One region of the Streptomyces bathyalis genome, then DNA from elsewhere that is predicted to be linked to it. Evidence: riboswitches for the same ligand, from Rfam matches in the RefSeq annotation. Region 1 holds a riboswitch; each other region holds the start of a gene.
The links. A riboswitch is a leader RNA that binds a small molecule or an ion and turns the genes downstream of it on or off. The one in region 1 is predicted to bind cyclic di-AMP.
Positions count from the first base shown of each region.

Region 2: another riboswitch for cyclic di-AMP. It lies ahead of G4Z16_RS32985 (transglycosylase family protein); the one in region 1 lies ahead of G4Z16_RS11705 (C40 family peptidase).
Region 3: another riboswitch for cyclic di-AMP. It lies ahead of G4Z16_RS18050 (M23 family metallopeptidase); the one in region 1 lies ahead of G4Z16_RS11705 (C40 family peptidase).

Region 1 is NZ_CP048882.1:2,732,199-2,736,659, reverse strand. It holds gene G4Z16_RS11715 (cytochrome P450 family protein) at 1-674, shown strand, start outside; gene G4Z16_RS11710 (hypothetical protein) at 741-1,094, shown strand; gene G4Z16_RS11705 (C40 family peptidase) at 1,235-2,317, opposite strand; cyclic di-AMP (ydaO/yuaA leader) riboswitch at 2,325-2,497, opposite strand; gene pcrA (DNA helicase PcrA) at 2,705-4,461, shown strand, end outside.
Region 2 is NZ_CP048882.1:5,585,914-5,590,374, forward strand. It holds gene G4Z16_RS24185 (thiamine pyrophosphate-dependent enzyme) at 1-680, shown strand, start outside; gene G4Z16_RS32985 (transglycosylase family protein) at 937-1,959, opposite strand; cyclic di-AMP (ydaO/yuaA leader) riboswitch at 2,019-2,197, opposite strand; gene G4Z16_RS24195 (response regulator transcription factor) at 2,474-3,298, opposite strand; gene G4Z16_RS24200 (oxidoreductase) at 3,618-4,461, opposite strand, start outside.
Region 3 is NZ_CP048882.1:4,147,188-4,151,648, forward strand. It holds gene G4Z16_RS18045 (Rieske (2Fe-2S) protein) at 1-924, opposite strand, end outside; cyclic di-AMP (ydaO/yuaA leader) riboswitch at 1,667-1,825, shown strand; gene G4Z16_RS18050 (M23 family metallopeptidase) at 2,164-3,108, shown strand; gene G4Z16_RS18055 (aldo/keto reductase) at 3,786-4,461, shown strand, end outside.

The sequences.
Region 1 (4,461 bases):
CCAGCAACGAGGCGGAGCGGCGTGCCTACGAGGAGATGCCCCCATATCTGGCGGGGCTGATCGAGGCCAAGCGTGCCGACCCGGGCGACGACGTGCTCAGCAGGATGATCCACGCCGTGGACGACGGCGGTGACCGGCTGTCGTCCGACGAACTCATCGGGATGTCCGTGCTGTTGCTCATCGCCGGCCACGAGACCACGGTCAATCTCATCGGCAACGGCATGCGCGCCCTCTTTGCGCACCCGGACCAACTCGCCGCGCTGCGTGCCGACTTCGGCCTGCTGGACGGCGCCGTCGAGGAGATGCTCCGCTACGACGGCCCGGTGGAGACGTGCACGGAGCGGCTCTCGCTGGAGGACGTGGAGATGGGCGGGGTGACCATTCCCGCAGGCTCGACCGTCCTGATCGCCATGGCCGACGCGGACCGCGACCCGGAACGCTTCAAGGACCCGGACCGCTTCGACATCCGCCGCGACGCCCGCGGCCACATCGCCTTCGGCCACGGCCTGCACTACTGCCTGGGGGCTCCGCTGGCCCGCCTCGAGGGCCGGATCGCCATCCGCTCGCTGCTGGAGCGCTGCCCGGAGATCGCGGCGGACGCGGACGAGTCGACCCTGCCGTGGCTGCCGGGGATGCTGATGAGGGGAGTGCGGCGGCTGCCCGTCCGCTGGTGACGGGTGCGGCGGCGGAGCCCGGCCCGGGGCGCGGGTGTGAGCGGCGCCTCGCTAGGCTCCCAGGCCATGGACGTACTCATACATGTCTTCGTCGGCCTCCACATCATCGGAATCGCGGCCCTGCTGGGCGGCTTCTTCTTCCAGATGAAGGCGATGCGTGCGGACGAGGCCCGCTTCGTGCCCGGCATGCTGCACGGCGCGCTCACCATGCTGGTGACCGGGATGGTCCTCGTGGGCCTCAACCAGGCGGGCGACGACCCCGTGAACAACGTCAAGATCGGCATCAAGCTCGCGCTGCTCGTGGTGATCCTGGGCCTGGTGTATGTGAAGAGGGACGAGGAGAAGGTGCCCTCGTCCCTCTTCGGCACGGTCGGCGCGCTGACTGTGGCGAACATCTTCATCGCCGTCCTGTGGACCTGACGGACGAGACGAAGGCCCTGAAGTCGCCTTCATCGGCGGAGGGTTGAGCCGCCGCACCTCCCCGTGCGCTCCCCGGTGTCCCGAGGGGTGCGCCCGGTCGCGTTGCCGCGGACCGGGCGCACGGACGGGGTGGCCCGCCGTCAGCCGGGGCGTACCGCCGAGTGGAACGGCATGTAGCTGACGTCCTCGTAGGTCACGTCCGCGCCGGGCTTCGGTGCGTGGATCATCTGACCGCCGCCGACGTAGATGCCGACGTGGCTGATGTCGTCGTAGAAGAAGACCAGGTCGCCCGCCTTCATCTCGGACTTGGCGACCTTCGTGCCGACCTTGACCTGGTCCCACGTCGTGCGGGGCAGCGAGATGCCGGCGGCCTTCCACGCTCCCTGTGTGAGACCGGAGCAGTCGAAGGAGGCGGGGCCCGTCGCGCCCCACACGTACGGCTTGCCCAGCTGCGCCTTGGCGTAGGCGAGGACCTTCTCGGTCTGCGACGACTGCGAGCCGCCGCCGCTTCCCGCATCCTGGCGCGCCTCCTCGGCGCGCTCCGCCGCCTTGCGGGCCGCTTCCTGCTTCTTCTTCTCGATCGCGGCCAGGCGTGCCTTCTCCTCGGCCGTCAGTTTCGACAGCAGCTTCCGTGCCTCGGAGAGCTTGTCCTGCACTTCCTGCTTGTTCTCCTTGAGCGCCTTCTGAGAAGCGTTGAGGGCGGCAAGTTCCTCGGTGGCGTGCTCCCGCTTGCTCTGCGCCGCCTTCTGCTGCTTCTCGAAGTCGGCGACGGCTTCCTTCTGACGGCCGCTCATCCGGTCCAGCACGTGCGTCTGCTGGAAGAACTGCTGCGGGTCCTCGGTGAGCAGGAGGGTCGCGGTCTGGGACATGCCGCCGGAACGGTACTGCGCCGTCGCGTAGTTGCCGAGGGTGCGGCGCGCGTCGTTGAGCTTCGCGGTGCGCTCGGCCGCCTCGTCGAGGGATCTGTCGGCCTTCTTGCGCTGGGCGTCCGTCTTCTCCTTGGCCTCGTTGTACTTCTGCGTCGAGGTCTCGGCCTGCTGGTAGAGCTTGTCGACCTTCTTCTTGACCTCGGAGATCGACGGCTTGCCGTCGTCCGGTGCGGCCTGCGCGCTCTGGGAGAGCAGGGAGACGGAGGCGAGTGCCGCCGTGGTGATGCCGAGGACTCCGCGCTTCGTCGAGGCGGTCTTCAGTATTCGGGTGCGCGGCTTGCGATGTGACGCCAAGACCGGCAGCTCCTTCCGTGAACCGCCTACCGGGTTAGCTGACGGGTTCGGGCTTTCGGAAGGCTGCCCTACGGGTCGTGCGCGGTGCTTCCGCGGTGCGCGCTTCCCGATTCACCCCGGGTGCGTACGCCGGACTGCGCGTACGCGGTGGGTCCCCGGCTCCGTGGGCATTGCTCGTCGGTTGCCCTTCGGATGACCGTCGGATTCGGCGGAGGCGGCCCGTGCCGACGCTTTCGCCGGCGATTGGTGCGGACCGCCTGGCACGGCACGGTAGCGAGATGTGGGGCGTCTGTGAAGGCCGTTAGGTGATACGTCCGATATCTGTTCGTTATCCCGTGAGGGGAGTGGCGGTGCGGTGTCGGCGCGGCAATCTAGACTTCTACGACGATGAGCAGCCTCTTCGACGACAGCTTTCTGGCGGACCTCGCACCCGTGCGCGCGCAGGACAGTGCCTCTCCCGGGCAGGACGGCCCGAGCAGTTCCGACGGGCCTTCGGGCGGCCCCGGAAACGGCTCCGGCGAAGGGCCCGGCGGCCGTTACGGAGGCGGCACGGGAGGCTCGTCCTCGTACCACAGGGGCGGCTCACCCCGTACGGTCGTCGACCCGGAAGCGCTGCTGGCGGAGCTGAACGAGTCGCAGCGCGCGGCCGTCGTGCACTCCGGTACGCCGCTGCTGATCGTCGCGGGCGCCGGCTCCGGCAAGACCCGTGTGCTCACGCACCGCATCGCGCACCTCCTCTCGGCACGCCATGTCCATCCCGGGCAGATTCTCGCCATCACCTTCACCAACAAGGCGGCAGGCGAGATGAAGGAGCGCGTCGAGGAACTCATCGGCCCCCGCGCCCAGTCGATGTGGGTGTCCACCTTCCACAGCGCGTGCGTACGCATCCTGCGCCGTGAGAGCAAGAAGCTCGGCTTCACCTCGTCCTTCTCGATCTACGACGCGGCCGACTCCAAGCGGCTGATGGCGCTGGTGTGCCGGGACCTCGACCTGGACCCGAAGCGGTATCCGCCGAAGGCGTTCAGCGCGAAGATCTCCAACCTCAAGAACGAGCTGATCGACGACGAGGAGTTCTCCGGGCAGGCGTCCGACAACTATGAGAAAACTCTCGCCGAGGCGTACACGATGTACCAGGCGCGGCTGCGCGAGGCCAACGCGCTGGACTTCGACGACATCATCATGACGACCGTCCATCTGCTCCAGGCGTTCCCGGACGTCGCCGAGCACTACCGGCGCCGCTTCCGCCACGTCCTCGTCGACGAGTACCAGGACACCAACCACGCCCAGTACATGCTGGTGCGCGAGCTCGTCGGCACCGGCGAACCGGCCGAACAGCAGCCCCGCGCCGGGGACGAGGAAGGCGGCGAGGAGCAGGAGGAGCGGCCGGCGCCTCCGATGGCCGAGCTGTGCGTGGTCGGCGACGCCGACCAGTCCATCTACGCCTTCCGCGGTGCCACGATCCGCAACATCCTCCAATTCGAGGAGGACTATCCGGACGCCACGACGATCCTCCTCGAGCAGAACTACCGCTCCACGCAGACGATCCTCAGCGCCGCAAACGCCGTGATCGAGCGGAACGAGAACCGCCGCCCCAAGAACCTGTGGACGGAGTCCGGCGCGGGTGCCCGCATCACCGGCTACGTGTCGGACACGGAGCACGACGAGGCGCAGTTCGTCGCCGACGAGATCGACAGGCTCACCGACGCGGGCGAGGCCAGGGCCGGCGACGTGGCGGTCTTCTACCGCACGAACGCACAGTCGCGTGTCTTCGAAGAGGTCTTCATCCGCGTCGGGCTGCCGTACAAGGTCGTCGGCGGTGTCCGCTTCTACGAGCGCCGTGAGGTCCGGGACGTGCTGGCCTATCTGCGGGTGCTGGCCAACCCGGAGGACACGGTGCCGCTGCGCCGCATCCTGAACGTGCCCAAGCGCGGCATCGGCGACCGCGCCGAGGCAATGATCGAAGCGCTCGCGCTCCGCGAGAAGATCACCTTCCCGCAGGCGCTCGCCCGCGTCGACGAGGCCTACGGGATGGCCGCCCGTTCGGCCAACGCCGTGCGCCGCTTCAACGTACTGATGGAGGAGCTGCGCACGGTCGTCGAGTCCGGAGCGGGGCCCGCCACCGTGCTCGAGGCGGTTCTGGAGCA
Region 2 (4,461 bases), 2.9 Mb from region 1:
TGCCCGCGTTCTGCACGGCGCTCGCCCAGACCGCTGGCAAGGGCGAAGGCGGTGCCGCACGGACGCCCGACGCCGTGCGGCCCGTCGCCGAGCGGGCCGTTCCGCCCCCGCCGCCCGCCAAGGGGGAGCCGCTGCGTGCCGCACACGTACTGGCGGAGCTCGCGCGGCGGCTGCCGGAGGAGACGGTGCTGGTGGAGGAGACCCCCTCCAGCCGTCCCGATCTGCACGCGCTCGTGCCCGCGCGTCGGCCCCTCGGATTCCTGAGCGCCGCCATGGGCGCGCTCGGGTTCGCGCTGCCGGCGGCCATCGGCGTGCGGATGGGAGCGCCGGAGCGCCCGGTGGTGGCGGTCGTCGGCGACGGGTCGTCGCTCTACCAGATACAGGCGCTGTGGACGGCCGTGCGCTACAAGGTCGGCGTCGTCTTCGTCGTCCTCGCCAACGGGCGCTACGCGATCATGGACCGGCTCGCGGACAAGCACGAAAACACCGCGCCCTGGCCCGACTTCGAGGAAGTCAGCGTCTCCGGCATGGCGAAGGCCCTGGGCTGTTCGGCGCGCCGTGTCACCGGACACGCCCAACTCCTCGCCGAATTGGACGCGCTGCTTCCCGAACTCCCCGACAGCACACGGCCGCTGGTTCTCGAAGTCGCGGTGCGTGCCGAGGAGACATTCCAGCCGTGAAGGGCCGCGGGCGGAATCCGTTGCGCCGCCCGTGACAACGCGGAACAAGGAAAAGCCGATGGCGGCTGGTCCCCCGGAAGGAATCCGGTGAACGAGCCGCCATCGGCGTGGCAATGCGGTGGACAGCCGATTCGCCGAATCGCTGATCCGTGGACGATTCGGAGAATCGCAGGAATGCTGAATCGCACCGCACCTGTGTTGAGTTGTCGCCGGCCTTGTCACCGACCCGTCGGACCGGGTCCGGTGGATCGCTCGGTCAGTACGGTCCGTTGACGTTGTCGATCGAGCCGTACCTGGCGGCCGCGTAATTGCAGGCGGCCACGATGTTCGCGACGGGGTCGGTCATGTTATTGGCCGTTCCCTCGACGTGGTACGAGTCGAAAGTCGGCTTGATGGTCTGCAGCAGACCCTTGGACGGGGTGCCGTTCTGGGCATTGATGTCCCAGTTGTTGACGGCGTTCGGGTTGCCGCCGGACTCCCGCATGATGTTGCGCTTGATGCCGTTGTAAGTCCCGGGAATGTTCTTGGACTTCATGATGTCCAGGGACTCGCGGATCCAGCCGTCGAGGTTGTTCCCGTACTTCGAGCCGGAGGAATGCGTGGCGCCGGCCCGCGGTGCCTTTTCGCTGCGCTGCGGCTGCGAGCGCGAGGCCCGTGCCTCGCCGTCGAGGCTGAGCTTCTGACCCGGGCGGATCAGGTCGGGGTCGGAGCCCACGGTCTTCCGGTTCGCCTTGTACAGGCCCTGCCAGCCGCCCTTGGTGTCGTGCTCGCGGGCGATCGCGCTGAGGGTGTCCCCGGTCTCGACGGTGTACTTCTCGCCGCTCCTCGGGCTGTCCTTCTTCCCGGCCTTCTTGGGCTTGGACTTCTCGGCCTTCTTGTCGGCCTCGCCGGCAGCGGCCTTCGCCTGCTTGTCGGAGCCGCCCGACAGGTCCGGAGCGGCGCTGTCCGCGCTCAGCCCGGCCTTGGCGCCGCAGGAGGGCCAGGCCCCGGGGCCCTGGCTGTCGAGCACCTTCTCGGCGACCTTGATCTGCTCTTCCTTGGTGGCCTGGTCGGCGCGCTGTGCGTATTCCGTGCCGCCGTTGGCGGCCCATGTGCTCTGGCTGAACTGGAGGCCGCCGTAGTAGCCGTTGCCGGAATTAATGGACCAGTCGCCCGTGGACTCGCACTGGGCGACCTTGTCCCAGGTGTCCACGGAGGCGGCGTTCGCGGTGCCCGAGCCGATGAAGGGCAGGGCGATGCCCGCACCGCCCGCCGTAATGGCGAGGGAAGTGCGCGACACTCCGCGCGGGATACGGCGATTGGACTGACGACGGTGTCGACCGCGTCCGGACATAGGGCTGTTCCTCTCCTGCGCCTGCGAGGTGAGCTGTCGGATTCGGGCTGGAGCAGCCCGGCCGCGGCGAATGCGAGGGGGCATTCGCGTGCGGCTTCACCCCAAGCCGTGCGTTTCCAAGGGGGCGAAACGCGCGGCACTTACCTGGGTCCCCCGCTCCTGCCGGGCTGGGATTGCGTGATTTCCGCGGGCCGGTGGCAGGATTCGGCGTTCCGGCAGCGGACCACCGCACGGGAGACGCGGTGGGCTTGCACGTTAATCAGAAGGAATTCGTCACCACAAGAAAGGCGCAGAATCCACGGAAGATGAAGATCGCGGAAATTGGCATGTACGGGTTAAGGCGTGCCGTTCCATTCGCCTTACGGTGCAAGGGAATTGAACGGACCGGGATGAGCGTGAAGTCGCCGATGTGACGCCGGTCACGGGGTTTCTGTGGCGCGAATCACGCTTTCCGCCCGATTTACGGACCGGTCTGCGCGGGGGCCTCGGAGCCGGACGGATCCACGCGGTGATAGCGGCGCTCCGGACGCCCCGTGGTGCCGTACCGCAGGGTGACGCGGGCGGTCCCGACGGAGACGAAGTGCTCCAGATACCGCCGGGCGCTCACACGGGACAGGCCGATGCGCCCGGCGCACTCGGAAGCGGAAAGGCCCGCGGGATCCGTCTCGGCGTCGAGCGTGGCACGCACCAGTCCGGCCGTCTGCTCGGTGAGGCCCTTGGGCAGCCGCGTACGGCCGGCGGCCCCGTCCTCCCTCGCATGCGGGCGGTGCGCTCCGGAGCCCTCGGTGCCGCTGCCGCCCGGGAGGCCGGACGTGCCGGGGTCGCCGGGCTCGCCGCCGGGGGCGGACGCGTCGCCGAACAGCCGGTCCACGTCCCGCTGTTCCGGCGCCTGGAGCGCCGCAAGGGCCTCGCGTCGTTCCGCGAACCGGAGCAGCCGCTCCTTGAGCAGCTGCCCCTCGAAGGGCTTGATGACGTACTGCACGGCGCCGCCGCGCTGCGCGCCCCGCACGGTCTCGGCATCACGGGCGGCGGTGACCACCAGCACGTCGGGGCCTTCCTCCGGCCCGCCGGTGCCGCGCAGCTCCCGCAGGACCTCCAGGCCCGGCAGGTCGGGAAGGTACATGTCCAGCAGCACGAGGTCGGGCCGCAGCTCGCGCACGGCCGCCAGGGCGTCCTTGCCGCTGTGCACGGCTCCCGCCACGGTGAAGCCCGGCACCTGCTCGACGAGGGTGCTGTGCAGGCGGGCAACCATGAAGTCGTCGTCGACGACGAGTACGCGGATCACGGCTGCCTCCTCCCGCCGCGCCGGGCGGGCGGCTCCGGCGTGAACGGACGAACAAGAAGTACGGGATGTATGGGGTGTACCGGACGCCGGACCGGCGGGCGGGCGGCGGTCCTCCCCGGTGGCACCGCACGGACGCAGGAAACCATGCCCGATCCCGAGGTCACGCACAAAGGCTCCGACCGAGCCGACGGCGGAGGTACGGGGGCAGTACGGCGGCGAGAGGCGGTTGAGCGGCACCCCCCGGCCGGCACCGGAGGAGGCCCCGCGTCAGGAGCGCCGGCACCGTCCCCGCTCAGGGCCCCGGGTCGGAGCACGGGGGTCACTTCACTGCGTAGGTGACCCCCGTCAGCCGTTCCGAGACCGCCCAGAGCTGCGCCGCCGCGATGTCGTTGCGCGTCCACGGGGCCCGCCAGGCCGGACCGGGGCCGCCTCGCACGCCCAGGATGCGCGGACCGTAGAAGGTGTCGCCGTGCACGTACGGCGCGGTCGCCGCGTACAGGACCGGCGCCGCACCCTGGTCCGCCGAGGCGCCCACCGCGTCGGTGAACAGCTGCGTCACCCGCTCGCGCCCCGCCTTGCCCGCCAGCCGCGGGCCCTTGGCCTGCAGTTCGGTCCGCGCATAGCCGGGGTGGGCGGCCGTGACGGTCAGATCGAGGCCCTGGTGGTCGGCACGGTGCGCAAGCTCCCGCACGAAGAGCAGGTTGGCCGTCTTCGAGGCGCCGTAGGCGACCATCGGGCGGTAGTGGCGCTCGCTGCCGAGGTCGTTCATGTCGATGTTGGACAGGAAGTGGGCCATGCTGGCGACCGTCACCACGCGGGCGCCGGGCGCGGCGAGGAGCCGCTCCAGCAGCAGCCCGGTGAGGGCGAAGTGACCGAGGTGGTTCACGCCGAACTGCGTCTCGAAGCCGTCGGCGGTACGTCCGTAGGGAACCGCCATCAGGCCACCGTTGTTGACCAGCAGATCGAGCCGGCGGTAGGGCAGCGTTCTGGCGAACTCCCGTACGGACGCCAGGTCCGCCAGGTCCAGCAGGCGCAACTCCGCGCGGGCCTCGGGCACTTGGGAGAGCAGCCGGTCCAGAGCGGCGGCGCCGCGCTGCTCGCTGCGGCACGCCAGCACCACCCGGGCGCCGCGCCGCGCCAGTTCGCGCGCAGTCACGTAGCCG
Region 3 (4,461 bases), 1.4 Mb from region 1:
GGCGAGGCGCGCCTCCACCTGCCCGTCCACGTGCCGAGTCTCGAAGACGGGCTGCGGGGACGTGGCGGGTCCGCTCACGTTCCAGCCGTCCGAGAGCCGGAAGACGCTCCCGTGCCAGGGGCAGCGGACACATCCGTCGACGATCTCTCCCTGCGACAGCGGTCCCGCCATGTGGCTGCACCGGTCCGCGAGTACGTGCACGGCGTTGCCGCTCGCCCGCACGACGAGCACCGGGGTCTCGCCGACGGTCCGCCGCACCGCCTTCCCGACCGGGAGGTCCGTGACCGCGCCGAGCGCGTGCCAGCCGGGCTCCGTGCGCACCGGGATGTCCTCGGCGTGGTTGACGGCCGCCGCCTGCCGGTAGGCGAGGTGACCCCCGAGCGCGCCGCCGATCGAGACGGCCGCGAGCCCGGCGTATCCGAGGGCCCGCCCGCGAACGGAACGGCCGCGCACGCGTGCGCCCAGCGAGGACGCGTACAGGAAGATCGCGGTGGAATTGGCGAGCGCGTGCACCAGACCGACGCGCATCTGCGGCTTGCGCAGCTCGGCCCAGTCGACCCATCCGGTCACCGCGGCGGGCACGGCGGCGACGAGCCCCGTGGCGATCAGCATCGCGGGCGCGTAGTGCCTGCGCTTGCCAGGAATCAGATCCAGGACGGCGGCGGAGAACCATGTGCCGAGCGGGATCTGCACGAGGGCCGGATGCAGCGGGTGGCCGAGCCAGTGGCCGTGCAGTACGTCGCGGTCCTCCTCGCTGAGGGGGAGTGCGTGCACGGCCCGCTGGATTCCCTGGAGGGGAGGGTCCAGCCGTGTGTCGTGCTCGGTCTTCTCGATGGCGGCGAGCACGCGTCCCTGCCGCTCGGAGTCGGGCAGCACGGCGCGCAGCGCGCTGGCGCAGGCAAGCAGCTTCTGTGAGTAGGACATACAGCCCGGTTCCCGTCAGGAACGGGAGCAAACCGCGACAAGGAGGGCATGGCGGGCGGGTGGCCCGGTCCTTGGGCCGGTCGGATGGCGGCTGCGGGGCCGGCCTCGCGCGGTCGCGTGAGGCCGGTCGGCGGACGGGGTGCCCGTGCGGGCCGGGCGGCCCGGCCGCCCTCGGCGGTGGACCGGCTCGTGTGCCTGGTCTCCCCCGCGGGACGAGGACGTGGCTCGTCCGTCCGTGGGTCCGGTGCAGGCGACGTCGGCGGAGTCGCCCCATCGTCGTGCCGCTGAACGACCGTACGCCGCAAGGGTGTTGGCGAGGGGCCGCGGGTGCAGCCGCCGGGGGCCGGTGCAGTTGTCGCGGGTGCGGTCCGTGTCGGCGGGCCGGGGGTGCGTACGAGCCGGACCGAACTGCCGCAGCAAGGCGTCCGTTCGGCGTTCCGGTCGGTGTTCTGCTCCCCGGCGGGACGGGCCGGGAGATGAAGCAGAAGGAACCGCCCTTCACGGACGGTTCACCCGTCACCCACCGCGACCTCACGAGTGGTGGAGGGTGACCGCGTGTCCCAATTGGCCCTTACTGTCCAGGAACCTGCATGTCATGCAGCTACAAATCTCACCGGAACCGCTTGGAATCTCAGCTGCGGCTCTATTAACGTTCCATAACGCAGCGCGGTCGTCACTGCCGTCACGAGAGACGGCTCCGTGCGCCGTCGCCGAATCCTGAAAGTGCACCACCCCGAGCCACAACTCGATATCGCTGCACCAAGGGAACCGGGGAACCACCCCCTGCCACACGGCAGGGATGGGGTGAATCGGCAAGTTCCGCCCACGGGCGGGCAGTTCGTAGGAGACCTTCCTGCTCCGAACCCGTCAGCTAACCCGGTAGGCGAGAAGGAAGGAAAGGAGAACGCCCCCGTGGCGTCCAACAGGCATGCCCCCGAGGGCACGTACGACCCGTACCTCGACGACGAAGAGTCCGACAGATACGGCCAATACGGCTCTTACGGCAACGACGACCCGCACCAGCAGTCCGGCGGCTTCGACTTCTTCGAACAGGCCGACCGGTACAGCCAGTTCGACGCGTCGGGCCAGTACGGCCAGTACGACGCGTACGCCTCGCAGCTGACCGAGACGTACGGCACGGACGGCACCTACGGGTACGGGACCGACGGGGCATACGCCACGCAGGAGTTCGCGGCGCCTTCGCCCGAATTCGGCACGTACGACTTCGGCCAGGGCGAGATGCCCCCCGTGCCGAACGCCTTCGACACCGCCGCGGGCGCCGTCCCCGGCGAGGAGTGGAACCCCACCGAGGAGTCGGTGCGCCCCGTACGCGGGCGGCACAAGCTCGCCAAGCAGCGCGGCGGGAGCATGGCCCGCAGCAGTGCCGTGCTCGGCGTCGGCATGATCGCGGCGGTCGGCGCCGGCGGCATCGCCACCGCGCAGGAGAAGCCCTCAACGGCGATCTCCATGCCGGATGTGGCGGAGAAGGCCAAGGAACTCCCTGGCGTCAAGCTGCTCGCCGGCGGTTCCGACGAGAACGTCGCAGGTCAGCCGCTCACGCAGGCGGCCCTCACGGCAAGTGACGCCAAGGAGGGCCAGACCGACGCGGGCGAGGCGCTGCGTTCCCGCATCCTCCAGCAGGCCCAGTCGCAGCAGTCGCAGGCCGAGGATTCCGCCCGCGACGCGGCCATCGAGGCGGCCCAGGCCAAGGCCGCGAAGGCCCAGAACAAGGCCGAGGCCGAGAAGCGCCAGCAGGCGGAGGAGGCCCGCCTGGCCAAGCTCGCCAAGAGCTTCAAGCTTCCCGTCTCCGGCTACCAGCTCACCTCTCAGTTCGGCGAGGCCGGCAGCCTGTGGTCCAACGGCCACACGGGCACGGACTTCGCGGCCTCCTCCGGTACGCCGATCCGCGCGATCCACTCCGGCACGATCAAGGAGGCGGGCTGGGCCGGCTCGTTCGGCTACCGCACCATCCTCCAGCTGGACGACGGGACGGAACTCTGGTTCGCCCATCAGTCGTCCATGAACGTCTCGGCGGGTCAGAAGGTCCGTACGGGCGAAATGATCGGCCGCGTCGGCTCCACCGGGAACGTCACGGGTGCTCACCTGCACCTTGAGGTCCACCCCGGCGGCGGCGCCGCGATCGACCCGGCCGCGTGGCTGCGGGGCAAGGGCCTCACGCCCTGACACTGCCGCGACAGGAGGGGCGGCCGTCCGCGGGGCTCCCCTCCCGTACGCCACACCGACACCGTCACCGTCACCATTCCCGACACCGCTTCGGCGGCGGTCCGCCGTCAGCGCCAACGTCATACGCACCCCTACACGTACGCACGCGCCTCACGCGCGTAAGGCGTACGCACTGCGGCATACCCGCCTCCGGGCGTACTCCGCATCTCACATCTCCACATGCACGACGACTGCCCGTCGCGATGACCTATCGCGCCGCCGCCGCCTCGCACCGTCGAGGTGCGCTGGACCACGCACGACTCGCCCATGCCCCTCGGCGTACACAAAGGAGGGGACGAGGCGGCGGCGGACGGGGGCCCTCTCCTACGCGAGCACGGCCCCACCCCCAAGTTCCGGCGGCCCTGGTGGACCACCCCCCGACGCCAGGGCCGTCGGTCTTTCCCTGCGCGGGGTGAGGGGGGTGGATGTCGTTGGCGTGAGCGGCGAGGTGCGGGGCCGCGGGTTCGCGGGTTCGCGAGGGGTGCGGGGCCGCGAGGTTCGCGAGGGGTGCGGGGCCGCGAGGTTCGCGCGGGGCGAGCGGCCCGAGGGCTCGGGGTTCGTGATGGGCGCGGGTTGCCGACGCGTCCGCGTGGAAAAAGGCATGGGCGGGTGATCGGGCAGAGCGCTACGGTCGGCACATGTCTGAGCCCAACTCCTCTGATCCGACGGCCCCGACGACCGGCGGACTCGCCTCGCGCCGTCCGCTCGGGCGGCTCTCCGTATCGCCGCTGTGCCTCGGCGGCAACGTCTTCGGCTGGACGGCCGACGAAGCCGCATCCTTCGACGTCCTCGACACCTACACCGCGGCGGGCGGCAATTTCATCGACACCGCCGACGTCTACTCCGGCAGGCGCCACGGCGTCGACGGCGGCATGGACTCCGAGACCGTCATCGGCAACTGGACGGCGGCGCGCGGCAACCGCGACGACGTCGTCATCGCCACCAAGGTGGGTGCGCACCCCGACCGCAGGGGACTCTCCGCCGCCAACATCAAGGCCGCGGCCGACGATTCGCTGCGCCGGCTCCGCACCGACCGCATCGACCTCTACTACACGCACTTCGACGACGAGAGCACCGAGGTCTCCGAGATCGTCTCCGCGCTCGACGATCTCGTACGCGCGGGCAAGGTCCGCGAGATCGGCGCGTCCAACATCTCACCGGAACGCCTCGAAGCGTCCCTCGACTTCAGCGCCGAGGCCGGCGCCGGCACGGCCCGCTACGCCGCGCTCCAGCCGCACTACAACCTCGTCTCGCGCGACACCTACGAAGGCCCCCTGGCGGAGCTCGCCGAGCGCCGGCAGCTCGCGGTCATGC